3 regions of the Paraburkholderia sp. EB58 genome follow, and region 2 is predicted to be linked to each of the others. Evidence: riboswitches for the same ligand, from Rfam matches in the RefSeq annotation. Region 2 holds a riboswitch; each other region holds the start of a gene.
What was found. Region 2 has a riboswitch for cobalamin ahead of P3T40_RS36850 (HoxN/HupN/NixA family nickel/cobalt transporter). Riboswitches for the same ligand answer to the same signal wherever they lie in the genome.

Region 1 (10,672 bases), on a different contig from region 2:
GGGAGCCTGGATTTTTTGGACTCAGATAATTTCAAAGTAGCGGGCCAGTTCCCAATCGGTCACATGCCGACGGAACTGCCGCTCTTCCCATTCGCGCGTCGCGACAAAGTGCTCGACAAACGCTTCGCCAAACAAGGTCTTCGCAGCTTCGGAATGGCGCAGTCGCTGTGCCGAATCCCACAGGGTGTTGGGCAGTTTCAAATGAGCTGGAAATTCCTGCGTATAGGCGTTGCCCTGTACGATCGGCTCCGGATTCAGGCCCTGTTCGATGCCATACAAGCCGGCGCCCAATGCGGCAGCCAATGCTATATAGGGATTGGCGTCGGCCGAACCGATGCGGACTTCAACGCGCTGACATTTCTCCGAACCCGGGATCAGGCGCAGGGCCGTGGTTCGATTTTCGACGCCCCAGGTTGCATCGAGCGGCGCCCAATAGCCCGGTACCAGACGTGAATAGCTATTGACGGTCTGCGCGAACATCGACATGAATTCGGGCAGGTAGCGTTGCACGCCCGCCATGAAACTGGCTTGCCTCGCGCTCATATTGTAAGGACGGCTTTCGTCGTAAAACACCGACTTGCCGGTGCTCTTCTCGCGCAAGGACATGTGGATATGACCGCTCTGTCCTGGGTGGTCATGTGACCATTTCGCCATGAAGGTGGCCATCAGATTGTTCTTCTGGGCCAGCGCCTTGGTGAACGTCTTGAACAATATCGCTTTGTCCGCCATGTCGGCCGCGCGGTCGAACGCCAGTGCGGCCTCCAGTACACCGGGACCGGTCTCGGTATGCAGGCCCTCGATCGGCATGTCCATCTGCTCGCACAGATCGAGCAGTTGCCGGTAGAAATCGCCTTGGACCGTACTGCGGAGCACTGAATAACCGAAATTGCCCGGCGTCCAGTTTTTCAGGTCACGGTATTTCTTCTCGCGCACCGAATGCGGCGTCTCCTCGAACATAAAGAATTCATATTCAAGTGCGGAGAAAGCCTCGAAGCCCATCCCGTCTGCGCGCTTCAATATGCGTTTTAGTAAGCCTCGCGGACAGATTGCTTCGGCATCCTCCGCAAATTCGGCGAGGAAGAACAACATGTCTTCGCCGTCGCCCTGTTCGAGAGGCAAACGCCGGCAGCTCTCCGGGACGATACGCACCATGGCGTCCGGGTAGGCGGTATGCCAGCCGGTGTAGTGGGTGTTGTCGTACATCTGGTCGTCCACGTCCCAGCCCAGTACGACATTGCAGAACGCGAAACCTGAACGCAGCGCCCCGAGGAATTTATCCTTGCGCAGATATTTACCGCGCAAAATGCCATCGACGTCGGACAGACCGACTTTGATATGCGTGAGCCCGCTCGCCTCTACCAGACGAATCGCATCCTCTACCGTTTTGATTGCCCGTTCGGGCTTCGCATGCGCATCCATAGACAGTGTCTCCGCGTTATCATTTTTTCGTACGGTAGATTCATCTTAGGAACGGCCACAGCCCAGATCAACAACAATCGGAATTGTTTATGGTGACGATCGGCAGGGGTAATGCTCGATGCTTATGGCGCTGCCTTTGATTCGATCAAGGCCGCCGCCGGCATGCGCGCCAGCTCGATAAAGCCCTTGAGGTAGTCAATCTCAGTGTCGGTCTCGCGGGCACCCAGGAAAATCTGCTTGGCGATGCCCTTTCGCCCGAGGCGCACGGGGACAATGTTCATCTTGCCGGCATACTCTTCAACCAGCCAGCGGGGCAGCGCCGCGACACCTCGGCCGCTTTCCACCATCTGCAGCATGATATCGGTGGTCTCGATCACCTTGTGGCGCCGGGGCGTGACACCTGCCGGCATCAAAAACTGATTGTAGATGTCGAGCCGGTCGGTCTCCACCGGATACGTCACCAGCACCTCCCGCGTCAGCTGCTCCGGCTTCACACACTCTACGCTGGCGAGCGGATGCTCGCGGTTCACGACCAGCACCTGCTCGTAGTCGAACACCGGTTCGAAGCGCAAGCCTGGCTTGTAGAGCGGATCCGGCGTTACGAGCAGGTCGATCTCATAGCCGAACAGGGCGCCAATGCCGCCAAACTGGAATTTCTGCCTGACGTCGACATCCACGTCCGGCCAGCGCGCGAGATAGGGCGAGACCACCTTGAGCAACCACTGATAGCAGGGATGGCACTCCATCCCGATGCGCAGCGCGCCGCGTTCGCCCTGCGCATACTGCTTAAGGCGTTCCTCCGCGAGATCCAGTTGCGGCAGCAGGCGATTGGCAACCGCAAGCAGGTATTGACCGGCCTGGGTCAATCGCAAGCTGCGGCCCTCGCGGAACCAGATATCCGTACCCAGTTGCTGCTCCAGCTTTTTCATGGAGTGGCTGAGGGCGGATTGCGTTACGCAGAGGATGTCCGCCGCCGCGGTGAGCGAGCCGTGTTTGTCCACCGCCTGGACAATGGTCAGGTGAATTCTCTCAAGCATGCCGGTACATGAGCTAAACTCATGATTCGTTGAATTAACACCATTTTACTTCATAAACCGTGTTCGCTACGATCTGCCCATCCGCAACCTGACCGAACCAAGGCGACACGATGGCAACAACACACAATCTGGGCTTTCCGCGTATCGGCGCGAAGCGCGAACTGAAATTCGCGCTGGAGTCCTACTGGAAAGGCGAGTCCTCGCTTGGCGAACTGAAAGCGCTGGGCGCCCAGTTGCGCCAGCGTCACTGGGCACACCAGGCTGACCTGGGTCTGGCTGCCGTGGGCGATTTCGCCTTCTACGACCAGGTGCTGGACATGAGCTTCACGCTGGGCAACCTGCCGGAACGCGTGCAGGGCTTTCACGGCGATGCCATCGACAACTATTTCCGCGTGGCTCGCGGCCGCTCGGCGAAAGGTGCCGAGGACCACAGCGCGTGCTGCGGCGGCGTCGCTGCCGGCGAAATGACCAAGTGGTTCGACACGAACTATCACTACATCGTCCCCGAATTCAGCGCTAACACCGAATTCAAGCTGGATCCGTCGCGCCTGTTGGAACAACTGGCCGAGGCCAAGGCGCAAGGCGTCAAGGCCAAGCCGGTGATCGTGGGACCGGTTACTTATCTGGCGATCGGCAAGGCCAAGGACGAGTCCGACAAGTTGGCGCTGCTGCCGCGCCTGCTGCCGGTGTATGCGGAATTGCTGGCTACGCTGGCGGCGCAAGGTGTCGAATGGGTTCAGATCGACGAACCGATCCTCGTCACGGAGCTGTCCGCCGAATGGCAGCAGGCGTACGTGACCGCATACCAGGCGCTTTCGAGCAGCAAGGTGAAGCTGTTGCTGGCGACGTACTTCGGCGAGTTGCTGGGCAACCTGTCGTTGGCTTGCGAACTGCCGGTACAAGGCCTGCATCTGGATGCGATCAATGCCCGCGCTGAAGTGGATGCGGTGATCGCTCAACTTCCGAAAGACAGCGTGCTGTCGCTGGGCGTGATCAACGGCCGCAACATCTGGAAGACGGATCTTAACGGCGTACTCGATTGGCTCGAACCGGTCGCGAAGCAACTGGGCGAACGCCTCTGGATCGCACCGTCGTGCTCGCTACTGCACGTGCCGGTGGATCTGGCAAGCGAACAGAAGCTGGATGCGGAAGTCCGCTCGTCGCTTGCCTTCGCGCTGCAAAAGCTCGGCGAATTGAAGGTGCTGGACACCGCGCTGAGCAACGGCCGCGACGCCGTCAAGGCGGAACTGGCCGCTAACGCTGCGGCCATTGCCGCACGCCGTGCGTCGCCGCGTGTGAACAACCCAGCGGTTAAAGCCGCCCTCGCGAAGATCAATCCGGGCTTGGGTCAGCGCAAAAACGCCTATCCGGCGCGCGCCGACAGGCAAGCGGCACTGTTGAAGCTGCCGGCATACCCGACCACGACGATCGGTTCGTTCCCGCAGACCGGCGAGATCCGCCATGCGCGCAGCCAGTTCAAGAGCGGCGCACTGGACGAAGCCGGTTACAAGACCGCGATGCGCGCCGAGATCGAACGCAGCGTGCGCGAGCAGGAAGCACTGGGTCTTGACGTGCTGGTTCACGGTGAAGCCGAGCGTAACGACATGGTCGAATACTTCGGTGAACAACTCGATGGCTACGCGTTCAGCCAGTTCGGCTGGGTGCAGTCGTATGGCTCGCGGTGCGTGAAACCGCCCATCCTGTTCGGCGACATCAGCCGCCCGAAGGCGATGACCGTCGAATGGATCAAGTACGCCCAGTCGCTTACCAGCAAGCCGATGAAGGGCATGCTGACAGGCCCGGTGACGATTCTGAACTGGTCCTTCGTGCGCGACGACCAGCCGCGCTCGGTGTCGTGCTACCAGCTCGCACTGGCGATCCGCGAAGAAGTACTGGACCTGGAAAAGGCCGGGGTGCGTGTGATCCAGATCGACGAGGCCGCCTTGCGCGAAGGCCTGCCGCTGCGTAAGTCGCAGTGGAAGGAATACCTGGACTGGGCGGTGACGTCGTTCCGTATCACCGCCAATGGCGTGGATGACGACACGCAGATCCACACGCATATGTGCTATTCGGAGTTCAACGACATCATCGCCTCGATCGCCGATATGGACGCGGACGTGATCACCATCGAGACCTCGCGCTCGGATATGGAGTTGCTGGACGCGTTCGACAACTTCAACTACCCGAACGAAATCGGACCGGGCGTGTACGACATTCACTCGCCGAACATCCCGACCGAAGAGCACATCGTTCAACTGATGAAGAAGGCGGCTGAACGCATTCCGGCGCAACGCCTGTGGGTGAATCCGGACTGCGGCCTGAAGACGCGTCAGTGGGAAGAAGTCATTCCGGCGCTGACCAACATGGTCGCGGCTGCCAGGAAGCTGCGCGCTTCCGCCTAAGGCACTTGCGCCGCCTCGCAAGTTCTACAAGCGATTACGGACTGAATACCAGGCACCTCTTGCAAGAAAGCCGGCCACCTTCGGGTGGCCGGCTTTGTCATTTCTGGTCGTGCTCCTCGCTGTGAATTGTCGCCAAGGAGTAGCATGGTCGCGCGCAAGTCCAAAGAGCGATCATCTTTGAGCGTAATGCGCGCTGGGACTGCAACCACCGTTCTACCTTCCCTACGACATGGCATGGAGCAAAGCATGGCCTATCGCAACTATCACAAGCGCACGATTGCCGATCGCGATCTGCACCCTGAAACCCAGATGATGTCGTACGGCTACGATCCCTTCCTGTCGGAAGGGTCGGTGAAACCGCCGGTCTTTTTGACGTCGACGTTTGCGTTTCGCACGGCCGAGGACGGCGCAGACTTCTTCGATATGGTTTCAGGCCGCAAGCCTTCACCGGAAGGCGAAAGCGCGGGCCTCGTGTACAGCCGCTTTAATCACCCGAATCTCGAGATCGTCGAAGATCGTCTTGCGTTGCTCGATGGCTCCGAATCCGCTGTCGTGACCTCGAGCGGCATGTCTGCTATCGCGGCGATTCTGCTGGCATTTCTGCGCCCAGGTGACTGTGTGGTTCAGTCCGTGCCACTTTATGGCGGCACCGAAACGCTGATTTCAAAGTTTCTGCCGGAGTGGGGCATCAAATCCCAGGTGATCGAGGATGGGCTTTCGGTGGAGGCGATCCACGACGCACTCGAAGCGGCGGCGAAAAAGGGCCCTGTGCGGATGTGCTACGTCGAGACACCGGCCAACCCGACGGACGCGCTATTCGATCTGGAAGGGCTGCGCCGCGAGATCGACGCGTTCGAAACGCGCCACGGCTATCGTCCTCTTTCGGTGTGCGACAACACGTTGCTGGGTCCGCTGTATCAGAAGCCGGTGCAGCAGGGCATCGACCTGAGCGTGTATTCGCTGACGAAATACATTGGTGGTCATAGCGATCTGGTGGCGGGTGGCGTCACCGGCAGCCGTAGCCTGATCACGAAAGTCCGCTCTATCCGCAGCATGCTGGGCTCGCAACTCGATCCGCATTCGTCATGGATGATCACACGCTCCATGGAGACGCTGGTGCTGCGCATGGAGCAGGCCGCACGCAGCGGCAGCGCCGTCGCGCGGTGGCTCGCGGCCAATCCGTATCATCCCGTGAAAGTCCTGCATCCGGAACTGATCGAAGACCCAGTGTATCAGGCGGTCTACCGGCGTCAATGCACCGGGCCTGGCTCGACGTTTGCTTTCGTCCTCGACGGCGGTCGCGAGCAGGCGTTCAAACTGATCAACGGCCTGACGCTGTTCAAATCGGCCGTGAGCCTTGGCGGTACGGAGTCGCTGATCTGTCACCCCGCCTCGACGACGCATTCAGGCGTGCCCGCTGAAGCACGCGCGAAGGCGGGCGTATCGGAAGGGTTGATTCGCGTGTCTGTGGGGCTGGAGCATCCCGACGATCTGATCGCCGACTTGTCGTACGCGCTGGAGCACTGCTGACGCGAGCTTGGTGAGGTGAAACGCCCGCTGCATTGCGGGCGTTTCACGAGATGCCTACTGACGTATGTGATTTCGGAGGAGGGAGGATGCAACCGCGCAAGCGGTTGCATTGCCTTAGAGGTAAGCCGACTTGCCGACGATCCGGCCTGTCGATGCGGGGCGTTGGGCACGCTCGGCGAGCGCGCCGAACAGCAAGCCGATCGTAGTCCACAAGATCACTTGCATGCCGATCGCCGCGACCCTGAACTTCCAGAGCAGAACCGCAGGGAACGCCGCCGGCACTTCGTTGATCACGGGCAGCGCCAACTGCACGGCACCGATGATTACAACAAACACGATGCCCGCAACGATCGACGCATTCCATTGACCCAGGCGTGCAGTAGCATGCTTGCGCACCTTGAGCGAGAACACCATCGTTGCGATCGAAATCGCGATCATGAGGAAGAACAAGCGGGTCCGCATCCCGATCGTCTCGGGGTCACCCACCGAAGGTGGATTGGCAGGGTATTTGATGTTCGGCACGATCACCAGGGTGATGAATGCCGCGAGCGCAAGCCAGGCAGACAACGGTCGTGCCCCCAGTTTGCTGGCACGGCCGAACACATAGGCGAAGGTTAGTGCAAACAGACCTCCAACCGCGGCGCTGAACGTGACCACACCGGTCAAGAGACCTAAGCCTGCCTGCGTGTGCCGGCTGACGATCTCGGGCTCAGGCGGTTCGCCCTTTGCCGCATCGGCCTTTTCCTCGAAGGAAATGGCCTGATCCACTTGGGGTTCGCCGACCAGCTTGGCGAAACTGAACGTGAGAAGACCCGCGGCGACGCCCGCGAGCATGCCGCGTACCAACAATTTACCGACCATGATGGACTCCGCGTTAGTGGCAGGGGAAGCCAAGCAGGTGGCGGCCGTCGTGGACGAATTCGTGGACATACATACCGGGGACCAGCGATGTCGCGCCCTCTTCAGCACCCACGAAGTAGATGGCGAGCAGCATGATCAAGCCGCCAAAGATGACCCATGGCAGCAGTTCACGCAGAGGAATGGGAGTCGGCTCGGCGGCCGGATTCAATGCAGCGTCAGTCATGATTGACTTTCTCCAGGGGTTACGCGCCCCAATAGTGGATTGCAGAAGTGACGCGGAGCTCGGGTCTGGCTTTCGGTTCGACGGTGAACCGCTTACAGTGGCGCGACCGCGCCGGGCTTGCACCGGCTTCCGTGCTCCACGCTAAGGCGTATTCTACGCGCTAAGCTTTCATGATCGGGTAAATGCAAGGTGTCGTGCGCGCCACCGGCATGGTTTTCAACTGAAAGGAAAGAATGGATACACGTGTTTTGCTGGTCAGCCACGCAGCGACGCCCGCGATGCGGCAGGGCAGGTTTCCCGCCGACGATCCATTGGACGCGCGTGGGATCGCGGACGCCATGGCCTGGCGCGAACGCATGCCTCCGGTCAAGGAGGCGGTCGCGTTCAGCAGTCCTGCGGCTTGCGCACGCGATACGGCGCAGTCGCTCGGGCTTAAGGCGCTTGTTGCGCCCGGACTCGCAGATATGGACTATGGTCAGTGGCGCGGCCGGCGGCTTGCAGAGGTTGCGGAAGACGCGCCGCATGAGCTCGCAACATGGAGCCGCGATCCCGATGCGGCGTCGCATGGCGGCGAGTCCTTTGTGCAGGTTCTTGCACGGGTTAGTGGCTGGCTTGATTCGCTGAACGAGACGGCGAGTGTGGTCGCCGTCACCCATGCGCCGGTTATCCGTGCCGCTTTGATTCATGCATTGAACGCACCCCCGGCATCGTTCAGCCGTATCGAGATCGCGCCACTCTCGGTTATCGAATTACGGCGTTCGGCTCGCGGATGGGCATGGTGGCCGGCACAGTCGTGAGGTCGCGCCGTGACTTCACTTTGGGTATTCGCCAGTAACCGTCCGGGTCGGGCGCAACGCTGAAAATTAAACCTGCGCGAGCCCGCCGTCGACGAACAGTTCCGTCCCGGTGATATAGCTGGCGTCGTCGGACGCGAGAAAGGAAACCGCCTTCGCGATCTCGTCGGCGTCACCCACGCGGCCGAGGGGAGTGGTTGCGGAAACTTCCTTGCTATACGATTCAATCTGGTCGTCACTCAACTTCAGTTCGGTCTTATAGGCAGGCGTGACGACGACGCCAGGTGCGACCACGTTCACCCGGATGTCGCGCCCTTTGAGATCCGACGCCCAGGTACGGGCGAAGGAGCGTAGGGCAGCCTTGGTGGCGGCATAAACACCGAAGGCCGGTGTTCCTTGTATCGATGCGATCGAGCCTGTTATCACGATCGCGCTACCCGGACGCATGAGCGGCAATGCACTTTGCACGGTGAGCAAGGTACCTTTCACGTTGATGCCGAAGTACTTGTCGAACTGTGCTTCGGTGATCTCGCCGAGAGGGACGAACTCTCCGCCGCCCGCATTGGCAAAGAGAATGTCGATCCTTTGATGTTCCGCGGCCACCGTATCGACAATGGTCTTGAGGTCCGCCGCCGACGAAATGTCGCCACGTATCGCACGTGCCGCGTGCCCGATTTCAACAACCGCAGCGTCCAATTCCGCCTGACGTCTACCGGTAATAAACACGGTTGCACCCTCGCGAGCGAGGCGCTTGGCAGTGGCGAGGCCGATTCCGGTGCTACCGCCAGTCACGAGTGCTACCTTTCCCGCATGCTTGCTCGAATGGATGTTTTCATAAAGAGAGGTTTTCATTTCAGAGTTCCTGGTTCACCTATGTGGACGACTGAGCCCAGCTTAGTTTAAACACCCGTGCGGATAAATAGGTGTATCGTGGTTTATCTATCCATACGTGTGGATAATCGACGGGGCAGATTCCATGGACCATTTGCAAGCAATCCGTATCTTTGTCCGCGTTGTTGAGACAGGGGGCTTTGGGCGCGCAGCCCTTTCCCTGAATATCCCCAATGCCACGGCGAGCAAATGGGTCCAGTCGCTGGAGGCCCATCTCGGCATAAAACTGCTGGAGCGAAATACGCGGCGGGTTAGCGTGACGACCGATGGCGCTGCGTACTATGAACGCACCCGGCAACTGCTCAGCGAACTCGATGACATTGAGGCCACGCTCGGCCGGGGGCAAGCGAGCCCACGTGGCGTGCTGAGAGTCGATAGCGGTGGATCGACTGCAAGCGGCATCCTCATTCCTGCATTGCCGGCATTTCTTGAGCGCTATCCGGAGATACAGGTTCAACTCAGCGTGACAGACCGTACCGTGGATCTTGTGGCAGAAAACATAGACTGTGCCATTCGAAGTACAGCCGATGACCCAAACCTCGTGACACATGAGATCGGGACGCTTGCTTGGACCACCTGTGCGAGTCCCGCGTATCTCGAGAAGCACGGCACTCCGAAACATCCCCAGGATATCGTGGATAAAGACATGCCCGTCGTTGGGTACTTTTCTGCAAGTACGGGCGTGACACAGCCCCTGATGTTTCGCCGAGGTGAGGAGACGATCACGCTGGGTCGAATACGTAATGACATTCTGGTCAGCGAGAGCAACTCGCACCTTGCAACTGCACTGGCTGGTTTGGGGATCGTCCACACCTTGGACTTCATGGTTCGCCCGTTCATCGAGCAAAAAAGACTCGTACCCATTCTTGCGCGATGGCGACCGGAGCCGATTCAGGTCTATATCGCGTATCCGCCTAGTCGAAGATATAGCACCAAGGTGAGGGTGTTTGCGGATTGGGCCGCTAGGTTGTTCGCGGCTGGGTGAGCTTTCAAATTTGGGGGCTAAACCCGAACGCACTATCCACTACAGGTTCAGACAACAATTCATGTGCCTGCGACATTCGCCTATCTCGCAGTTCGCACCAGTCGCATACGTTGCCTATCATGCTAAGCGCGCTTCCTGGTTTCGCAGGGCCTTCGCCAGAACAGAAACGGAATGAAAAACAACGTTCCCTACGCCAGGCTGTTAGTCGTTGCCGGCACAGCAGGCGTGATCGTGTCCGCATTCGCGCAGAACAGTATCACGCTGTATGGGATTGTCGATTCCGGTATCGTCTATCAGAGCAGCCAGACCTCGCTCGGCTCGACAGCCAATGGCCATTCTGCCGTCAAGCTTGGCCAGAACATCTGGAATGGCAATCGTGTGGGCCTGAGAGGGCAGGAGGATCTGGGAGGCGGCACCCAAGCCGTATTTACACTCGAGTCCGGATTCAACCTGAATACCGGTACCCAGCAGTTCGCGAATGGCGAGTTCAGCCGACAGGCATTCGTCGGCCTGGTGAATGCCGACTACGG
Region 2 (10,672 bases):
CAGTAAACGCAGCGAACGGGACACCCTAGACTGGTGGTTATCACCCGCGTCCCTGACGCATCGACCCGCCAGCTTCTGGCAAATCATTTGCCCCGTTGGGACCACGTCCCCCGGGCGTCGTTCAATTGGGCATCCCGCAGTGAGGAACCCATGAACCACTCCACTCCCGCTGACGCCAGTGCTGTTTCGATTGCACGTATCGAAGCCGCGATCAACCTCTGGCGCGCAGCACAGTCGGCCGTGCCCGAATCGGGCGAAATACTCGTTCTCGATGCAGAGAGCCGGTGTCTTGCCGATCTTTACGGCCTCGTGATTTACAACGGATGGACGAGTATCCCGCTGGCTGCGCTGTCGCAGAGCCAGCAGGACGCCCTGTCCGTTGCCGAGGCATAAGCCTCTACCTTTTTCCAGCGTCGAACGACGCATCGAACCGCCGGCTTCCGGCACTCAACCTTTCCCGCGGGGACACGTCCCTGTGGGATGTCCTTGCGGGTTTTCCTTTGCGAGAACCCCGTGAATGCATCCGTAAAAGCCACTGCGGCTATTTCCGCCATTCAGGCACCTGCCAACCAGGTCGTAGCATCGCAGCTGACCGAACTGCTAACCGCGTATGTTCCGGCACGTTTGCCGGTGCTCATTACCGGCCGCCCGGGTATTGGCAAGAGCGACATCGTGGAACAGGTTGCGCGAGCAACCGGCCACGAACTGCTCATCAGCCATCCGGTGGTGGAAGACCCGACAGATTCAAAGGGTCTGCCATTCCCGTCGCCCGACGGCCGCACGGCCTCCCACCTACCGTTCGGTGACCTTGAACGGGCGGTGCACAGCGCCTTGCCTCTGATCTGGTTTCTTGATGATCTCGGACAGGCCTCTCCGGCTGTTCAGGCCGCGAAGATGCAACTGTTGCTTGCGCGGCGAATCGGCAACCACGTGTTGCCTGATCACGTCACCTTCGTTGCGGCCACCAACCGGCGCACCGACAACGCGGGGGTAACGGGGATTCTGGATCCCGTCATCTCGCGGTTTGCAACCGTTGTTCAGCTGATCCCGACGATTCAGGACTGGTCGGCGTGGGCAGTACGTAACAACGTTCCGCCTGAGCTGATCGCGTTCCTGCGCTTCCGGCCAGATCTGCTGTCTGTCCAGAAAACCAGCCGGGACATTGAGAACTCGCCAAGCCCGCGCAGCTGGGGCTTTGTGGGCAAGACAATGAACGTGGTGCCGAAGTCTCTCGAACTGACCTCCTATGCAGGCTCGGTAGGAGAGGGCGCCGCGACCGAGCTGCTCGGCTTCCTCGGCATCTACCGGGAGTTGCCGTCGCCAGACGCAATCCTGCTGTCTCCCGACACCGCTCTCATCCCGGAGACGCCCGCAGCGCTCTTTGCGACAACGACGGCGTTGGCTGCACATGCGACCGAAGGCAACTTCGACCGCGTGCTGACCTACAACGACCGACTGATTGACGCGGGACACCGCGAATTCGGCGCGCTCCTCGCGCGTGACGCCATCCGGCGCACGCCGACCCTGCAGAACACGCACGCATTCATCCGTGCGCAAACCGGCCCCTCGGCGAAATCATCCGGGGCTGACCGGTAGGTCTTTACCGCTTCATCGCTGTTTTTCTTCGCCACGGCCCGCTTGCGCGCGCCGTGGCTTTTTTCTTTCCGCTGCATCCATTCATTTTTCTGTCTGGAGTTTTTCCATGAACATTACCGATATCAAATCGAAAGTCATGCTCGCGTCCGTCACCATCTCCACGTGGCAGGCTCGCTGCTTTGACGAAAAGGCGACTGAAGAAGTCGAGAAGTCGCATGAGACCAAGGGAATTGGCCGCTTCAACAAGCGTCTGATGCCCGAGCATGCGCCGAGCTACAAGGAAGTGGTGTCGATCGGCAATCGCATCCGCTCGTACTACTACGACCATTCGCTGAAGTACGACCAACTGGGTGTGCGCCTGCTGCCGACGATGATCTACATGGATTTCGCCGACCAGATGCGCAAGCTGAAGGACGAGTTCGATCTGGCAGTGTCGGTCTTCCTGACCGACTATCTGGACCTGAAGGAAAAGGCGCGCGCGGAACTGAACGGCCTGTTCAATGAGGCGGACTATCCGAGCCTCGCGCAGATGTCCGGGAAGTTCGGCATCAAGATGGCCGTGCTGCCGTTTCCGGACGCAAGCCAGTTTGGTATCGATCTGCCTGACGACATTCTCGCCGGTCTGCGTTCCGAGATTGACCAGCACGTGGTGGCCTCGATTTCTACGGCAAATAGCGATCTCGTTGGCCGTCTCTACGAGGCCACATCGAAGCTGGCTGACCGGCTGTATGCGGTCGGTAACGTGCGGCTCGATGTCACCAACCAGGTGCGCGAACTGTGCGAGTTGCTGCCGAAGCTGAATTTCAGCAACGACCCGAAGCTCACGCACATTCTCGACCAGGCCAAAAAGCACCTTGCGGTTCATACCGGTGCGGATCTGAAAGAGTCGCGTGTGCTGCGCTCGCAGGTCGCGTCCAAGGCGCAGGAAATCGAAGGGCTGATGGCGGCGTTCATGGGCGGTACACCGGAGCCGATGATCGAACAGGCGCCAGTGTTGCAGGAACAGACACCGCTTCTGCGACTCGTCGCGTGAGGTGGCCATGGATCCGCGTATCTCGAAGCAGCGTACTTCGCTTGTGCTGGACCAGCCGTTTTTTGGCGCGCTGGCTCTGCGTCTGAAGGTGGTCGAGGATCCGTCCTGCAAGACGTTCTGGACGGACTCGGTATCGATCGGCTACAACCCGGCGTACCTCGCGGGCCTGAACGACCTGGAAACGCGAGGCGTGCTGGCGCATGAAGTCCTGCACGTGGCCAACGGCCACTGCTGGCGCCAGAGCGATCGCGATCCCGATCTTTGGAATGACGCGTGCGACCACGCGATCAATCCGATTATCGTCGACGCCGGCATGCTGCTGCCGAAGGGTGCCCTGATGGACGTGCGCTTTCGTGGCAAGTCGGCCGAGGAGATCTACGGCATCCTTGTGCATGAGAAGCGGCAAAAGCAGAAGCAACAGCAGCAGGGGAAAGGGCAACGGGATGGTGGCAAACCGGGAGGGCAGTCTGACCAGCAGGCAGGCGATCCGACCGGGGGCAGCAGCCCGCCGCAATCCGCGAACGGCGCGAACACACCGTCCGCAGGCTCTGATCCGGCTGCATCTGCGAACGCCAATGCTGATCCCGCTCCCTCTTGTGGCGAGATCCGTCAGTACGTAGCCGACGACCGCGCGAAGCAGGAAGCGGAATGGAAGGTTGCCGTGCATCAGGCCGCGAAAGCGGCCCAGATGCGCGGTGGCATGCCAGGCGGTCTGCAGGGGATGATCGCGCAGGCGGTCGAGCCTGCTGTCGACTGGCGGCCGATCCTGCATCGCTTTGCGCAGGATTTGTCGCCGACGGATTACAGCTTCGCGATCCCGAACCGTCGCTATCTGCATATGCGCCTGTACCTGCCATCGCTGCACGAACCGGCGGTTGGCGACGCGGTGTTCGTGCGCGACTCGAGTGGTTCGGTCTGGGATGAGACGCAGGCGCAGTTCGCAGCGGAAATCCTCGCCGTGAACGATGCAGTGCGTCCGCGCCGGTTGATCGTGATGGACTGCGATACGCGGGTCACGCAGATCCAGACCTTCGAGCGCGGTGAAGCCGTCGACCTGCAGCCCGTTCTTGGTGGTGGCGGAACATCGTTCCTCGATCCGTTCAGGCGACTCGCGGACGACGGTATCCACCCTGCGTTCCTGGTCTATCTGACCGACATGGACGGCCGGTTTCCCGATGAGGGACCGTCATATCCGGTGCTGTGGGCATCAACAACGCCGCTGCGGCGCGCCAGACAGGCGCCGTTCGGCGAGGTGGTTGAAGTGATCTGTTAGTGGGCAGACTGTTCGCCCGTTCTCTTAACCCACGCCCGGCTATTGCCGGGCTTTTTTTTGGCCAAGAAAAAGCCCGCGCAGTGGCGGGCTGAATCCATATCGGAGGAGACATGGAGGAGACGCACTAAGTATAAACCCTTAACCGATTTTGGCAAGTGCGTCGTGGCGGTGTCGGGTGCCACAGAAAGTGAAAAGTGTGCCAGATAAGTGAAAAAGCGCTGCCGACGATAGTGAAAAATCCCGCAGCTGCTGAAAGACAGTAAGACAAACGCCCGGACATCCGGGCATTCTCTTTTTGGTCGGTAGTCCTGAACGTGCTGGGGTTGCGCCGGCCGAAATCGACCCGGAACTGCCGTTCGCCTATCTCGACATCGGAAATTCAGAACGTCGGGACAGGCTGGTCTCACTCCATAGCATCGTTCACGTACCACGGCGCGAGATCAAGGATCAGCCCGTGGTGATCCCGGCCTAGCCGATTTCCACCTCGTCCAGTTTCTTTGCGCGGTAGACGATGAAAGAGATGACCCAAGCCGCTGCGAAAATCCCGATGATGCCGTAGCCGAGCAGGCCGAAATTATTGTTGAGGTCGCTGATACGGTCCCAGAACCATCCTTGCAGATTCAGCTCTCCTGCGATCAGCCCCAGTGTTTCGATCCCGCCAATCAGGATCGCCACGACGGCGGAGACGATGGTGATGGTGAGGTTGTAATAGAGTTTGCGGATCGGCTTCACGAAGGCCCAGCCGTAGGCACCGAGCATGAGGATGCCGTCGGTCGTGTCGATCAGCGACATGCCGGCAGAGAACAGTGCCGGAAAAGCAAGGATGGACCAGATCGGCAATCCCTTGCTGGCCTCTGCTGCGGCGACGCTCAGCAGGCTCACTTCCGTCACTGTGTCGAATCCCAGTCCGAACAGAAAACCTACCGGCAGCATCTGCCAGCTCTGACCGATTAACCGGAAGAGCGGCTTCAGTATCCGGGCGATGAATCCCCGGTTGCAAGCAGGATGTTGAAGCTGTCATCGTCGTAAGCACCGCCGCCCCGCACACGGCGGTAAGTCTTATAAACGTCCCGGGCGACCACGAGATTCAGGGCTGCCATCAACAGCAGGAAAGTGCCTGACACAAGCGTGCCAATAATGCCCGCGATGTTATTGAAGGATTCAAAGCCACTCTGCAGGCTCATCACCGTGATGGCAATGATGACCGTGCCGATGAGCAGCACCAGAGAGTGACCGATGGAAAAGAAGAAACCAACACCTACAGGGTGCTTGCCTTCCTGCATTAACTTGCGCGTAACATTGTCGATAGCGGCGATATGATCTGCATCCACCGCGTGGCGCAGACCAAAGCCATAGGCCAGCAAAGCGGTGCCGAGCAGTACCGGGCGACTATGGAAAGCAATGAGCGCCCAGGCCCAGGCGCCAAGGTTGACGGCGATGAGAAAGACGTAAATGCCGATGACCTTGCCTCTCACATCGGCGGAACTGTCGTTGAAAACGTGTTTTAAAGCTCTGAGCATGGTTTTGCCTCCAAATGGCGTTCGTCTCAGCAAACCGGCTCAGGCAGCAGAACCTGAACCTTCACCGGGGCACCCCGCCCGATGCGTATGCGTCGACGCCGTTTGATGGCAGGTCTCCTGGCTGGCGGGTCGACGCCCATTGCCGGCCTTCCCGGTTTCCCAGTGGCCCTTCTGGCATGGACTCGCCGCTCACAGTTGCGGGGGCAGCCGCAGACTCGAGGCGCGAAAGCCTCCACTGCGTTCCCTTTTGATCCCGTCGCCGGGAACCATCAGCGCGCAAGCGTAATGGGCCGTGCTATGAGAGGTCAATCGTTTAGCCCGGCAGCGCGGCAAAAAGACGGCGTAACGCGCTCCGATCCCTGCTATCGAGGACGATCGAAAGCTTCTGAAAGGGAATTGACGGTTGAGTGATCGGCGCACTCGCATCTGATAGCGCTCCTGGTTTGGTCGATTGGCAACGATCTGGGTCACGCTGCCGAACGACTGCTTGTAGCCGCACGCAGCCTTCGCAACCGGCGCAGCGCGGGCCGCTCTCACACACTCCGGCAAATCCAGCGAATTCGCGTCACAAATCCGGCGAGTCCACTTTACTCGGTTCCGCGTTATCTAGCGCGTGACCGAATTTGTTGTCAAGTTCTTGATTTTTGTTGGCACCCAGTCCAACGAATTCCGTTCCCCTGCACTGTGTCGGTAAACCGAATTCGTTGGAGACTCGAAACGGAATTGACTGGACTTCCCGGAATCGGCCGTCGTAGGGTCTTCTACTTGCGGCGAGCCGAAGCGCGGACGGTACCCGGTTCGGGCGGCCAATCGCCGAACGGCGGGAGAGCTGCAGGGAAACGGATTAAACTGGACAGCCGGGAAAGAGTGCGGATGCAAACGAATGCCGTGCCGCGGCGAAGGGATACCCGCCGTGCGGCCGCTCCAAAATAAACCCGTTGATGCCATAGCGAGAGCCAGCAGTCATGCAGCGCTGGCTGTACCTGATCGTTGCACTGAGGCCCCGTGCGTGCCGGCCACATCCAAGTATCGCCCCGATACGGTCATGTTGATGCGAAACGATAACTCTAGCTGTCACTTCGGCCGAAAAAAAGTGATGCTGAACGAGCGCTTTCCTATGAATACGTTAGCGTTAGCCGCCTAAACCTTGACAATTTCGCTAGGCCTGTATGAGTTGTCGCCAGCCATTCGTTTCTGATGGAATGAGCGGCGACCTTGAGCGTAGCGCGTCCCGCAACTATAAACGGGGAACCGATTCGCTGCCGTTTAGCGCGTCCAATAGGCGTTGGACATCCACTGGCTTGGTGAAATGAACGTCGAAGCCTGCTAACCTCGCTTCGCTTTTATCCTGCTCCAGGCCCCACCCAGTGAGCGCAACAAGCAGCAGCTTTTGCCCTGACCGCGTTTTACGGATGTTTCGCGCGACTTCGTAGCCGTCCATTCCGGGTAAGCCGATGTCCAGGACAACCGCGTCGGGATAAAACTCGCCGAGTAACTGTATGGCGCGTAAGCCATTCTCAGCGACCTGCGTTGCGTGACCTTCCATTTCAAGCAACATGGCGAGGCTAGCCGCGGCGTCCTCGTTATCGTCAACGACAAGCACTCGCTTAGATTCGCCCTTTGTCGGCACAGGAGCGGGTTCGTTGCTTGGTGGATTTTCCGAATCGAGCAATGCCGGCAGTCTCACGGTGAACTCACTTCCCGATCCGATACCCGCACTTTTGGCCGTGACGGTGCCGCCGTGCAAGTCAACCAAGGTCCGCACGAGCGACAGGCCAATGCCAAGACCGCCCTGAGAAAAGTCTTTTCCCTTGGACAACTGAGAAAACGTCCGGAATAGTTTCGGAAGATCGTCGGCTGAGATGCCGATGCCGGAATCCCGCACGGATACCACCGCATACCCCTGGTCTTGCTTGCCGGTGAGACGCAATGTGCCGCCACGCGGGGTGTATTTGGCCGCGTTAATGAGCAGGTTCGATAACACTTGCGAGAGTCTGGTCGGGTCAGCGTCGAGGAAAACCGGCGTGCTCGGATATTCGATGGTCAGTTGGTGGGAAGCGGCATCCACAGTCGCCTGCGACGTCTCGACCGCCGTTCGCATCAGCGCCGATAAATCGACGCGTGTCTTTCTAAGTTCGATCTTTCCTTCATTGATACGGGACACTTCCAGCAGGTCATCCACCAGATGTGCCAAGTGCCCCAACTGCCTGTTCAGAACGTCATGGGACCACTGCACCTGTGGGTCGGAGAATTCTTTAAGTCTCAGCAGATCGAGCACCATCCTCATCGGCGCGAGGGGATTGCGTAGCTCATGCGCAAGCGTTGCCAAAAATTCATCTTTGCGTCGGTCCGCCAGCTGCAGGGCGTGTTGAGCGTCGCGTTTTGCTTCGAGTGCCGCCTCGGCATTTTTTCGAGCGAGCAACAGCTCGCGCTCATAGGCGTGGCGGTCCTTCACCACAACAAAGGAAAAATCGTCGAAGATCTCGTCGCGATACACCCGTCGCGACGCGTTGATAAGCATCGGGATCAGCGTCTCGTCGCGGTGCTTGATATCCAGCTTGACTTCGGCCACCGAGCGCTGCATTTGAAGCAAGGGCGACCAATGTGTTTGCTGAAAGACTTTGCCGCCGATAGTCAGGAAGTCCTGCAACCGGCGCACTTCAACGAGCGCGCTTGCCTCATATCCGACCCACCGGCAAAAGGTGGCATTGACGCGCACGATCGTCCCGTTGCCGAGCGTCGTCATCAATCCGCACGAGGCGAGGTCATAGGCTTCTGCGACCGGGGGCAGTTCCCGATTGGGGACGCCCATCGCTATAACGACAGGCCTCGTAAGAAGGCCTCCGTCGCGTCAATGCTGGCACCTGGTGCGCTCAGATGCGGACAGTGCCCGACATTTTCCACAATACTGAGAACGCTTTGCGGGATATTCCGATGCATATATTCCCCCACAGATAGTGGCGCGAGCAGATCCTCGTTTGATTGCAAAATCAACGTTGGGGTGGTCACACGCGATAATTCGGCCCGGTGGTCCGCCAGGAAGGTGACACGGGCAAAATGCTTCGCGATGTCGGGATTGGTCCGGCAAAAGCTGTTGGTCAGTTCGTCACTGAGTTCCGGCTGCTCCGGGGCTCCCATAATGGCTGGCGCCATCGTGCTTGACCAGCCGAGGTAGTTGCTTTCCAGGGTTTCGAGCAATCCATCGATATCGCTTCGCGAAAAGCCGCCGACATAATCTCCGTCGTTGATGAAAGATGGCGAAGGACCCACCATGACATTAGCCGCAAACTTGTCCGGTGCTTCCAACGCGGCGAGCATGCCGATCATCGCACTCACCGAGTGGCCCATATAGATCACAGGGCCTGATGCAAGCTCGTCCACGATTTCGAGCACGTCCGTGGCATATCCATGAAGGGAGCCGTATTTGTCGTAATCGTAAGCGGAAAGATCGGAGCGCCCGCTGCCCACCAGATCAAAAAGAACCGTTTGATAGCGGTCCTGGAAGCGCGGCGCAACGTAGCGCCACATGCTTTGGTCACATCCGAAACCGTGTGCAAAAACCATCGTGAGGGGTCCGTCGCCGCTGGCTTGGACGTTGTTGCGAATTCGCACGGACATGGCCACCTCGGAAATTTTCGTATCGATATTGTTCCACATCTGCAAGGTAATTTTTTACCTAACTATGACCGCGCCAATCAAGAATTACAATGCTGATAGGAAACGCATGGATTTTTTGGACAGCCGGGGAGGGTTGCGGACGCAAACGAATGCCGCGGCGAAGGGGATACCCGCCGTGCGGCCGCTGAAAGATCGTTCCGGGGGAATTGAGAGGCTCTTGGCGACCCGAAGCAGTCACATGCTTGCAGTGAAAGCGGAGAACCGGAACTTCCGCACACGAGCGGTTTTTGTCCGTTAGGCGAACGAGAAGAATGACCACTCCAAGACTTTGCCGCGTCGTAGTATCAACAGCGGTTACTCCATGCTCGCGAACGACGCATACAAAGCACGCCGACGGCCGATCGGTGGACCTGTCGCCCGGACGTTACTGACGACGGGGCAGGCGGACAACGAACACCGTTTCTGTCTCGTCAGAGCGCGCTTCGATTCCGCCTCCGTGTGCCTCGGCAATCGCTCGCACGATATACAGTCCGAGCCCGAGGCTGCTGTCGTCATTTCTTTCCAGATGGTGCGGCCCACGCTGGAGCGGATCAAAGATGCGGTCGAGAGTTGAGCGATCAATGGCGGCCCCGCTGTTTCTCACCTCCAGACGGACTTCGCTTTCCTGACCGGTCACCGTCACACGCACCGGCACGTCTGGCGCTCCATATTTGATCGCGTTCAGAACCAGGTTGCCAAGTAACTGCTGCATGCGCCGGCCGTCCCAAACACCGTGGCAGTCGCCAATTACGTCCAGATCGACACCGTGGTCCGGGTGCACCGCCCGCACCAGGTCCAGTCCATCGGCAAGCTGCTTTGCAAGGTCTCCCTCGATCGGTGCGATCTTGATGCCCAAACCTAGCCGGGTTCGATTGAAATCAACCATATCGTCCAGCAGCGCCTGCATCTGAGCGCCGCTTCTGATCAAACGGGACGCGGCGTCCGACACTTTGTCGCCGGCATTCAGCGCCGCAAGGTACGAAGCTGTCATCAGGATGGTCTGGAGCGGACTGCGCATGTCGTGCCCCAGCATTCCGAGCAACAAGTTACGGGCCTGCTCCACGTGTGCACTGAAAAAGCCGACCGATTCGGTGATGGCCTGGTCAATGGCCTCGTTGAAGCGGATGATGTCGTCCAGATGGGGGGCGTCGGGCTGACACTCATCCAGCCATAGGCGAAGTACGCTGGCGCGCAGGGCGCGGTACTCGGCAGCGAGCTGGTTGATGTCAAAGCCGCCCCGCGCGCGCAACAGGGCATGGGTTTGTGCGGCGGTCTGAGGGGCTTCGGCCAGCTTGGGCGTTTGCCCGATAGATTTCTCGAACTGGGCGTCGCGGGTCTGAGATGTCGACAGGTCTTTTGCCACTGCCTCCAGAATCTGTTGAGCATGGTTGCGCAGGGCTAGTGATTGCATGTTTGCTGCTGCCGGCAACAACGTGCCGGCGAACGTCTCCCATTGCGCCAGAATGGTTTCCATGTCACGTAGAATGAAGTCAGCCAGTCGCATGTCTGCCCCGAGGGATGGAAACAGTGGATTTGACCCATTTTTGCGGAATCCAGTGCTATAAGCAAACCAATGGCATCATCCCGCTGGGT
Region 3 (10,672 bases), on a different contig from region 2:
GCGACGTGCTGACGCTCACGACGCCGCGTAGCGACGATCCGCTGGCTTCCGTGACCGTGCCGCAATCGACAGGGACGAGCGCCGCAGCGGCAGAGCTACCGTCGCATCTGCAGGAGGTCCATGCGGAACTGGTATCGCGATTGCCTGTGCCCGATGCGAACGGTGGCACGTATCATCAGATGCCGGTTTTGAAGACCAATGCAGAGTACGCGGATTACATTGCATCGCGTACGAAGGCATGGCTTGCGAGCCGCAAGACGGGGGCTGCAGTAAAACCGTGGGGTTGAAAGGCGCAGAGGGCCCGACAAGCAAACCGCATTCGGTGCTGAAGCGGCAACCTGGCAACGAAACGAGCATCACGGCGCGTTGCCTAGCTCGCCCCTTTCGAATACTTGAACGTGCCTTGCGCGCTGGCGATCAGGATGCGGTCATCCACCCACGCCTCACCGCGCGAGAAGAAAATCGATCGGCCCTGACGCTCGAGAAATCCCTTTGCGGTCACGTATTCGCCGAGTCCCTTGTCGAGATAGTTCGTCGTCAATGACAACGTGAAGGCGTGCCGCGCGGCTTGCCCCGGCTGCGCGAATAGGCCAGCGTATCCGGCTGCTGCATCGAGCAGGGTTGCGATCGCACCGCCTTGCAACACGCCCTGCCGGTTGAGTTTGCTGGCGTCGATCGACATGCGGAGTTCGGCATAGCCATCGCGCCATTGCGTCAAACGCACACCGAGCGATTCGAGAAAGGGGTTGTCGATGGGATGGTCCGACATGCTGGGGGCCTTTTAAATACCTGATGCGGTTAGAGACGGTTGTGGACGCTTGAGCGGGAATCTGGCCAACCGCACCAGCATACCCTCACACCCGAAAAACCGTCGCCCAACTACCCCTGTTACCGCCCGCCACTGTCCTGCGCCAGAACCAGCGCGAGCGACGAAGAAAGAATCGATTTAGCCAACTCGTCGTCATCCACTGCGCGAGCGAGCGTAATGGCGCCGACGATAGTCGCGACAATGCCCAGCGCCCACTTCTCGTCGCCGCTCGATGTAGCCTGCGCGACATGTGCGGTGAATTCATGCAAATACCGGGTCAGCAGCGCCCGGACATCAGTGCTCGCATGCCGCGCCTCGCCCGCCAGTGCACACAGCGCGCATCCACTACCGGGATTCTTCACGTGGCGCTCGTCAAGGAACGCTTCGGCAATTGACTGCAGCGGCGTCTCAGCTCGCTTGCCGGCACCGATTTCCCGCGCCGCAATGCGCTCCCTGCTTTGACCGAGCGCGTACTCGAGCGCCTCCACGATCAGCGCGTCGCGCGAAGCGAAGTGCCCATAGAACGCCCCGTGTGTGAGACCTGCGCTACGCATGCAGTCCGCCACGCCGAGCGCCTCGATGCCGTGCTCGCGAATCTGCCGCGACGCATTCTCCAGAACCCGCTGCCGGCTCTCAGCCTTCTGTGCCTGCGAATAGCCCATTTTTTTCTCCGTGACGCTTGACAATCTGCATGATGAGCATAATACTGAAAATGTGCATGATGATCAACATACAGATTTCGAGTGTTGGTAATGCTCGTGATGGTTCGGATGCGGCGGCTGCCTGCGCCGCATAATAGGTTTTCGCAAGGCGAGCAGACGCGGCTCTGGACGCGATCTCGCCGCGCACTACACAGGAGAAGGAAAATGCGTTTTTCTGGAAAAACAGCGCTCGTGACTGGCGGCAACAGTGGCATTGGCTTTGCTGCGGCACAACTTTTGATCGCCGAAGGCGCCCGTGTTGTGATTACGGGGCGCGATCGCTCGAAGTTGGACAACGCGGTGGCCGAACTGGGTGAAAACGCCCTCGGCATCGCCGTCGATCTCGACGATCCGGCGGCGATCGATTCGATGTTCAAGCAGATCCAGGAAGCCTATGGGTCGCTCGACGTGGTGTTCGCCAACGCAGGCATCTCCGGCCCGACGCCGCTCGGCGGCACGACCGCCGCCGCGTTCGAGGCCATTCTGCGCACCAACCTCACCGCCGTTTTCCTCACCGTTCAAGGAGCGTTGCCGCTGATGGGCGCGGGTGGTTCGATCGTCCTCAACGGATCGGTCATGCGCGAGCTCGGTTCGCCGGGCTCAGCCGCTTATTCCGCCACCAAGGCGGGCGTGACCGGCATGGCAAAGGTGTTTGCATCTGAACTCGTCACGCGCGGCATCCGCGTGAACACGGTTATCCCAGGCGGCACGCGCACGCCGATCTGGACACGCGGCGCAAGAACCGGGGCAACCATCGACGCGACTGAAGGAGCGCTTGCCGCGGGTATTCCGCTCGCTCGTTTCGCCACGCCGGAAGAAGTGGCCAAAGCCGCCTTGTTCCTCGCCTCGGATGACGCTTCGGGAACTACTGCGGCGGAAATCGTGGTCGACGGCGGTACGACGGGTGCTCCGTGGGGTGCGCCGGTGTTCCGTAAGGGGTAAAGAGAAAGCGCGAGCCTGTCGGCGGCCAGGCGGTCGCAAGCGATCAGGTCAATCGCTTGCGACCAGCCCAGCTTAGAACGTGTAGGAAACCTTACCGAATGCCGTCCGGCCCAGCGAGTTGTAGCCGTACGCCGTCACATACTGCCGGTTAAAGAGGTTCGACAGGTTCGCGGACACGGTCAGATGCGAATTGACCTTGTACGCAGCACGCAATCCGACCGTTGTGTACGACGGCAGATAGATCGAGTTTGCCTGGTCGTCGAAAGTCGAGCCGCCGTAAAGCAGCGAGACCCCGGTGCTCAGCGCATGCATATGAAACTCGTCCCACGTGTGATCGACAGTCAGGCTGACGGTTTGACGCGGACGGCGATTCAGCCACGTCTGATCAGTGACGTCCTGCGGATTCAGAATGCCGACCGCGAGACTGACAGGCGTCGAATTGCCGAGCGCGCCCTTGTATGAGAGGTCGATACCTTGAATATGCGCCCGGCCGACGTTCACGGGGAGAAAGGTCTCCGAGTCATACGTGATCAGGTCGTGGGCGCGCGTGTCATACACAGCAGCCGTGAAGGTACCGAACGACGTGGCGGCGTCCAGTGCGGCTTCAACCGTATCGCTGCGCTCAGGCAACAGGTTCGGGTTCCCGTAACCTGGATAGTACAGATCATCGAAAGTTGGCAGACGGAATGCGTTGCCATACGAAAGCCGTGCCGTATAAATCGGTGTGATCGCATAGGCCACGGCGATATTGCCGGTATTGACCGACTGGCCCTCGATAATCTCGTGGCGCCCCGCAAGGAACACCGTCAAATCACCCAACGTGGCTGATTGATGCAGAGAGACGGCTGAATCGTTACGTGTCGGCACGCCCGAGGGAATGTCGATCGGCAGGAAGGCTTGCTCGCGCGAAAGGTCGTAAGTGAGTTTCGTCTCGCCCGACAGGGGCAAATTGAAAAGCTTAAGCCCGTGTTCCTGATGCGTCAGCGAGGTAGACGAGCTGATGCGCGTCGAGTCGATCTCGTCGGTCGGGATACCCGGCGCGTTCGAATACAGGAACTGACGGTCGTTCGCATAGCCAACCGACTGGTCGAACTGGGTGAAAGGCGTGATATCCAGATGGAACGCCACGCCCGTCGTCAGTTGATGATCGAGTTGCCGGTCATCGCCGCCCGCATTGTCATAAGAGAGATCTGACTTGTGGTAAAGGGCAAACGTGGAGATCGACCAGTTGTCGTGCGCATAGCCGAGGCGTGCGTCCACGTTCTGTGCATGGTACGGGTTACGGCCATCCTCGTGGCCATAGGCCCACGGCGCGGTCGCGTCGATGCCCGCCGTGTTGTAGTCATGCAGGCCCAGCGAGTAGGTTAGCCCGGACAACGCAGCCAGGGGACCGGTGGACGGAATACTGCCTGAAGTCCGGACCTGCGTATCGAAGGTCTTGTTCGAGCCGCCGCCCGCGGAAATCGTGGTCTGGTTCGGCTGATTTGAAGCGTGGTTCGTGAACAATTGCACGACGCCGCCCATGGCATCCGCACCGAATGACGCGGCCGCCGGGCCAGAAATGACTTCGACGCGGTCGAACGCGGAGGTCGGCAGATCGGCCCACTCCGCTTCGCCGGTGGTGGCGGAGCCGACCCGGATACCATCGATAAACACCGCGACCTGATTCGTCGACGAACCACGGATACTAACGCCGGCCAAAGAACCCGGGCCGCCGTTTTGCGTAATCGTCACGCCGGGCAATGTGGCGAGGGCCTGCGTGATACTAGGGTCAATCGGCGACAGTCGGTTCAGGTCCGCGCGAGTAAGAACCTGCGTCGAGGCATAGCGTTGATCGAACGATTGCGGTAGATGCTGAGTGTCGCCGGTCACGAGGATATTCGGCAGCGTGGTGGTTGCCGGAGCTTGTTGGTCCGGTTGCGGCAACGTCGAGTCGTCCGCGGCTTGCGCAATCTGGCACGCCGAGACGGTCAAGGCCGAAGTGATGATGAGACGACGGAACTTCAAAAGGGACATCCTTATTACTAGAAGATTGGATGACATGCCGCGTGCGCGAACGCGATCGTTCGATGTCCGATACAGGTCATTGCAAAGCTCTTTCCTTGTCGAAGGATGCGCAGCACTCCAAGCCGTGGTGTGGGCAAAGCAAGATCAACCCTCAAGCCGGGGGGCGTGCGGTTAGCGCGCCTTAGAGACGTGCGTGCTCGTATACCGATGCGTGCGTCGACACACACGCGCAACGGAGATTCGCAACCGGACACGAAGCTGGGCAATCTACGGGATACGGGTCTGGCTCAACGTCCAGACCGCAGACAATGTCGGCCATACGGATATCTCCTGGGGATTACGCGCCCCAAAGTCGGAAGAGGGATACGACGCCGAGGTCTGACTTCCGGTTCATGCTGAAACCGGTCACAGTGGCGCGACCGCGCTGGATTTTCACCAGCTTCCACGAGTCGTATGGGCGGCATTTTACGTGCGAACCGATGCCGGTTGAATTAATTCTGGCTCGGCGTGGGATGGATGAGACACGGCAGGACGCGTATGCGACGCGATCTACACGCCTTCCTCGCCCTAAGAATGTAAACTTGCCAGTCTGAGAAACTGGATGAGCCATGCTTAGATTCGACAATCTGTGCAAACGCTACGGCGGACGCACCATCTTTCACGGACTGCATTACAGCGCCAGTGCGGGCTGCGTCGCGCTGAACGACGAAAGCGGCAGCGGCAAGTCAACCCTGCTCGGCATTCTCGCTGGCGAGATCGAGGCCGATGCGGGCGAGGTCTGGCTGGGCGGTCATTCGCTGCGCACCGCGCCGCTTGCGGCCAAATCCGCCCTCACCTACGTGCCCGAGGACTGCCTGACGTATCCGCTCGAGACTGGGCGAGAGTTTCTCGAACGCGTAGCCGCGCAAAGACAGACAGCTCTCGAGAACCACACGCTCGAACTGGCAGACCGCTTGGGCGTCACGCCTCATCTCGAGAAGCGCTTCGAGCAGATGTCGTTCGGCACGCGCAAGAAAATCTTCCTGACGTCGGCATCGGTCGGGGCGCCGACCGTCGTCATTGCGGATGAACCGGGTGGCGGGCTCGACGCCGCTGCGCGCGCTGTCCTGGTCGATCTGTTCAAACAGCTGGGCCAGGACCGCGTGGTTTTCTTCACGAGCTACGATGCGGCCTTCACACAAGCGTGCGAAGCAAAATCGATCAGTTTTGCGGATCTCGCTACGAGGGGCTAAACGACGCTCATAACCGGGTTCGCGCATGCGAATCCGTCTTAGACCATCACGTGCATCACGGATGCAATGACAGCCCCTTGATGGCCTTGTCGACCGCCTTCTTCGGCCCGCGCAATGCGATCCCAACCAGGTCGGGCTGGTCAGTGGGTTCGGCATGGAAGGCGGCGCGATTGTCGTCGTCGTTGCCGGTGGAGAACATCGCTTTCACGTAGACCGCGATGTTCAACTCGCGTTGCTGGCCCTGCTGAAACGCGCGTAGAAGGCCAGACGCGTCGCCGCCATAAATCATCATGGGCTGCCCAAGTAACGCGGCGTACTGCCGTCCATTCGCGTCTTCGTACGGTTTGCCAATCGCCGCAGGGGCCGTTGCGGCAATGCCGGTGGCGAGAAACGCGGTGACGTTCAGCTTCTGCCATGACGCCAGGTCGTCACGCACCACGAGCGCCACTTTCGTATCGAACTCCATCCCTTCCATTCCTTTGCCGTATCACGTTGACTCATCCTTTGGAGCCTTAATGGTCGAAGAATGAGTCATTTCGGAGCCGTGCTCCGCGGACCCGCGCGGCACCAACCGCTTCAGGCCCTTCAAGGGCAAGACTAAACGTGGCTCAGCGCGGAGTCTGGAAGATTTGTGCAGCGCTTGCCGTAGTGTGCGGGCGTCAGCCCGTAGGCGCGGCGAAACCACCGCCCCAGATGACTCTGGTCGGCAAAACAGAGCGCGTGCGCGACCTCCGCCGGCGCCACCCCGCGCGCAAGCCATTGACGTGCCTTGGTCAGCCGCAACTGGATCAGATAAGCATGCGGCGCAAGCCCAAAACTGGCCTTGAACGCACGCGACAGACGAAAGCGATCGACCCCGCACGCCGCAGCCAGACCGTCGAGGCCGATGTCATCGTGCAGATGGGCATGCAGATAGTCACGCGCGCGTTGTGCGACTGGGGGGATGCGGGGATCGCCTTCATGACGCAGGCGCCAGACGAGATGGCGACTCAGGTGTTCGAGCAGGCTGTCGGTGGCTGCCTGCTGCACGACGCGGGTCTCTTCGCTACGCAACACGCGAAACAGTGTGGCGATTGAGGTGACAAGCGCGATGTCGTCGCTCAGGGTAGCGGGGAACTGCGGCTGCCCCGTTGCGGGCACTGCATCCGACCATGTTCTCAGTTCGCGCGTGAGCCAATCCGGCTGGAGGTACAGCATCGAATAGGTGAAGCCGCCCTCCGACGGCGCATGGCCGTCGTGGATATCGCCCGGCTCCAGCATCAGCACATGGCCCGGCGTGCTTTGAACACGCGCGCGACGGCAATCGAACTGCTGCACGCCTTGCTCGGTGAAACCGATGAGATACGCGTCATGCCAGTGCGGATCGTAGGCATGCCCTTCGAAATGCGCACGCAGCGTTTCTATCCCGGTGCGTTCGTGCTGGTGTAGATCAACCCAGTTGTGTGCAGACACAGGACGTCACTCCTAACGGCTCGGCCACCGGTCCTGAACATAGCGCGCCCAGCGCCGCCACGGCGGATCCGCGAACAGGATCAGCGCCCCGAGCGCGAGTAAACCGCAGAACAGGAACGTGCCCCTATAGCCGACCCCGGCGACCAGCAACCCGGATAGCACGCCCGACAGAATCGAGCCGACCCGGGCCGAGTTGAAGAACAGCGCCGTGGCCTGGCCGGGCGAGCGTGGCATCAGATCCTGCACATAGGTCATGCCGAGACACGAGGTCACCGCCACCACGAACGCGTTGAGCGCCTGCATCGGAATCAGGAACGATATGGAACCGACTGAGGCCACGCAGATGAAATACAGCATATGCACGCCAGCGCACGCAGCGAGCCAGCGCAGCTTGTTCAGCGTCGCGCCGCGGGCGCCCAGCGCCAGCATCATCGGAATTTCGAGGAAAGCGCCGAGGCCGAGCATGATCGACACGTCGATGCGGGTGCCGTGCAGACCGTGGACGACATAGAGCGGCAACACGATCATCGTCGCGTTGGCGGCGAGGCCGATCAGCGTCAGCGCCAGCACCGAGCGCCAGATCACGCGTGACGGCGCGACCGGATGAACGAAATCAGGCTTAACCGGCGTTTCGGGCTCGACCGTGGTGACTTCCAGCGACGAAGCCGGATCGCCGGGGACGTGGTCCGGCAACTCATGCAAGTCTCCACCCGGAGCTTCGTGCATGCGCCAGATGATGGCGCCGCAAGCCACAAAGCACGCCGCCGCGAACAGAAAGAGCCCGTAGAAGCCGATCCCCGCCAGCACCAGTGCACCCACCGAGGGTCCGAACACCCACGCCACCGACAGCACCGTCCGCAGCGTTGCGGTGGCAAAAGTCCGCTCAGACTCGCTCGTCACGGGCAGCGCCGCGCGGCCGAACGAGAACACCAGCGAGAGTGCCGAACCGCCTGCGCCGAGGAACGCAATCCCAATGATAAGGAGCGCGCGGTAGTCGCGCACGAAACACAACAACAGGAAACCCAACGCCGCCGCGCCGAGCGCCGCCAGCAGCAGCGTACGGTGATGACCGTGGCGATCGGACCATTTGCCGGCCCAGCCGCTCGCCGCCACCCCGCTCGCCGCGATCAGCGTCATGAACAGCCCAAGCTTGAGCGGCGTCATCCCGGCTCGCTCCACGCCGAACAGCGACAGATACGGCGCGGTGAACGACATGGCAACCCCAAGCATCAGGGTCGCGCCCGCCAGCGACATGAAGGACGGGATGCGCGTGAGACTGACGAGCCGGGAGTAGTTCATCGATGAAGTAATGCTGACTGCATACGTCATCGCGGGAATTCCGCTCGGCGCGCGCAGTCGGCTATCGGCAATGCGCGTGGACCGAAACCCCAAGAGGTAGCCGGTACGACGCACGGGTGAACCCGCAGTATGCCAAAGCTAGCTGGATCGTGTTAGCGCACCGGCACCCGACGTCAGTGCGTTTCGATCCACGCTGCGACTTCAGCCGGTCCGGTTTCGCGGCCGCCCAGCACGAAATGCGCGCCCTCCGGCGCCGGCACACGCCACGCCGTATCCCCGTAATTGAAGGCGAAACGCACGTTGCCGAGGCGGCGCAAGCGGGCGCCCTCGGGCAGCGTCACCACCTCGATGCCGGCGTCGCGCACGCAGCGTTCCAACACGGCTCGCTGCAACGCCGGATCGAAGCAGGCCGTCGTCATGCGAACCCGGCCGGCCTGCACGACAGCCGGCACGCCGTCGTCGAAAGCCGCCGTGACTTCGACACCCGCACCCGGCTCAATGTGGTCGCGCCAGCTTCGGCCCTGTCCTCTTACACCGTCGAACGTCGCGGCCGGCCGCAGCGACGGGCGTAGCGATTCGCTTTGCGACACGCGCACGTCCAGAACGGCCTGCAGCGGGCCCGGAGGCAGCGTGGCGGGAATGTTGAAGTCCGCGGTCTTCGAACCCGTCCTGGGCCCGAATAGCCAGTGTGCGTTGCCGGTCCGGATCTGCGCGATCAGTGCATCCGGCACGACCGGCAATGATGGCGCCACCACCAGCCGGTAGCCGCTCAGATCGGCAGTCGCCGGCAGCATATCCACATCCACGCCCATCTCGCGCAGGCATGAGTACCACTCGAAGACGAGGCGTTGATAATCGAAATCGACACCATGGCGCTGGATCTGCACGATCCAGTCGGCCGGGTAGTCGAACAGCAAGGCCACGGGGGCATGCTTGGCTTGACCCGCCGTGGCCTGGTCGAAACTCGCCAGTTCACGCGACACCCGGGCGATCTCATGGCCGCCTGCGGTCAGCTTGTCGTCTGGCGCATTGATGCCCGAATGCATCTGCTCCTGCGCAAAGGGCGCCTGGCGCCAGCGGAAATACGACACCAGTTCCGCGCCGTGCGCGAACGCCTCCCACGTCCAGAGACGCGCCATGCCGGCCTTCGGCACCGGGTTGTACGGCGCCCAGTTGACCGGCCCGACCTGCTGCTCCATTACCCACATGCGCCCCTTGCCGACGCCGCGGTACAGATCGTGATTGAAGGCCGGAATGTCCGGATGCCCCGTGCGTGCCCAGCGGTGCTTCTCGGCGTCGTCGAACCACAGCACTTCCGTGCGCGGCAGCGGATAGCTGTCCCACGCGGCGACGTCTAATCCGCTTTCGGCGAACTCGTAATGGTCGAAGCTCGTGAAAAAGCCCATGAAGTTGTGCAGCAGGTCGCGCCCCGGCGCATTTGCGCGGATCAGATCGCCCTGCAAGCCATGGAAGCTCGCCACCTCGCTCGACATGAAACGCCGGAAGTCGAGCCAGTGGCTGGGGTTCGCATCGGTGGGTGTGCGGTTCGGCAGGCCGATCTCGTCGAAGCTGCGGTACTCCATGCTCCAGAACACGTTGCCCCAAGCCGTGTTCAGCCGCTCCACTTCGCCGTAGCGCGCCGCAAGCCATTTACCGAAACGCTTGCGGGCGGCCTCCGTGTAGCTCGGCGAGGTGTCATGGCAAGCCAGTTCGTTGTCGGTCTGCCAGGCGATCACCGCAGGATGCGTGCCGTAGCGTTGCACCATCTGCGTCACGATGCGCGCGCAGTGCTCGCGATACACCTCGCTCGACATATCGTAATGCCGCCGCGAGCCGAAATTGAGCGTGATGCCGTCTTTGTTGATCGGCAAAATCTCGGGATGCAGATCGATCAGCCATCTGGGCGGCGTCGCCGTCGGCGTGCAGAGAATGACCTTCAGGCCGTGTTTGGCCAGCACCTCGATGGCGTGATCGAGCCACGCCCATTCATAGCGGCCCGGTTCGGGCTCCATCCGGCTCCACGCGAATTCGCCGATGCGCACGCGGCTGATGCCCAGTTCCGCCATCCGGCGCGCATCGCTGTCCCATTGATGCTGCGGCCATTGTTCGGGGTAATAGCAAACTCCTAGATGCATGGTGCTCCCGCTAGACGTTGTGATCGTGGTGAGCGCTGCGGTCGCAGCGATCGCGGCCCGCGCCGCTATCCCTTGGTCGCGCCGAACGTGAGTCCG

Region 1: it holds a riboswitch for cobalamin, as region 2 does, so the genes downstream of both, P3T40_RS02175 (CbtB domain-containing protein) here and P3T40_RS36850 (HoxN/HupN/NixA family nickel/cobalt transporter) in region 2, are expected to answer to the same signal.
Region 3: it holds a riboswitch for cobalamin, as region 2 does, so the genes downstream of both, P3T40_RS08855 (TonB-dependent receptor domain-containing protein) here and P3T40_RS36850 (HoxN/HupN/NixA family nickel/cobalt transporter) in region 2, are expected to answer to the same signal.

Annotation. Positions count from the first base shown of each region.
Region 1 is NZ_JBNDMQ010000001.1:467,691-478,362, reverse strand. It holds gene P3T40_RS02200 (glutamine synthetase family protein) at 22-1,419, opposite strand; gene P3T40_RS02195 (LysR substrate-binding domain-containing protein) at 1,542-2,456, opposite strand; gene metE (5-methyltetrahydropteroyltriglutamate--homocysteine S-methyltransferase) at 2,567-4,858, shown strand; gene P3T40_RS02185 (cystathionine gamma-synthase family protein) at 5,105-6,388, shown strand; gene P3T40_RS02180 (CbtA family protein) at 6,503-7,249, opposite strand; gene P3T40_RS02175 (CbtB domain-containing protein) at 7,263-7,472, opposite strand; cobalamin riboswitch at 7,512-7,643, opposite strand; gene P3T40_RS02170 (histidine phosphatase family protein) at 7,706-8,269, shown strand; gene P3T40_RS02165 (SDR family NAD(P)-dependent oxidoreductase) at 8,336-9,118, opposite strand; gene P3T40_RS02160 (LysR substrate-binding domain-containing protein) at 9,243-10,142, shown strand; gene P3T40_RS02155 (porin) at 10,314-10,672, shown strand, end outside.
Region 2 is NZ_JBNDMQ010000038.1:55,424-66,095, forward strand. It holds gene P3T40_RS36830 (DUF3717 domain-containing protein) at 151-393, shown strand; partial or broken gene P3T40_RS36835 (ATP-binding protein) at 553-1,589, shown strand; gene P3T40_RS36840 (hypothetical protein) at 1,703-2,629, shown strand; gene P3T40_RS36845 (vWA domain-containing protein) at 2,637-3,902, shown strand; partial or broken gene P3T40_RS36850 (HoxN/HupN/NixA family nickel/cobalt transporter) at 4,371-5,422, opposite strand; cobalamin riboswitch at 5,513-5,708, opposite strand; gene P3T40_RS36855 (hybrid sensor histidine kinase/response regulator) at 6,660-8,234, opposite strand; gene P3T40_RS36860 (alpha/beta fold hydrolase) at 8,237-9,040, opposite strand; gene P3T40_RS36865 (ATP-binding protein) at 9,465-10,583, opposite strand.
Region 3 is NZ_JBNDMQ010000004.1:362,658-373,329, forward strand. It holds gene P3T40_RS08835 (alkaline phosphatase family protein) at 1-287, shown strand, start outside; gene P3T40_RS08840 (PaaI family thioesterase) at 371-769, opposite strand; gene P3T40_RS08845 (TetR/AcrR family transcriptional regulator) at 889-1,470, opposite strand; gene P3T40_RS08850 (SDR family NAD(P)-dependent oxidoreductase) at 1,675-2,451, shown strand; gene P3T40_RS08855 (TonB-dependent receptor domain-containing protein) at 2,524-4,467, opposite strand; adenosylcobalamin (AdoCbl) riboswitch at 4,822-4,913, opposite strand; gene P3T40_RS08860 (ABC transporter ATP-binding protein) at 5,067-5,690, shown strand; gene P3T40_RS08865 (DUF2000 family protein) at 5,746-6,156, opposite strand; gene P3T40_RS08870 (AraC family transcriptional regulator) at 6,288-7,142, opposite strand; gene P3T40_RS08875 (sugar efflux transporter) at 7,155-8,471, opposite strand; gene P3T40_RS08880 (beta-galactosidase) at 8,615-10,576, opposite strand; gene P3T40_RS08885 (carbohydrate ABC transporter permease) at 10,642-10,672, opposite strand, start outside.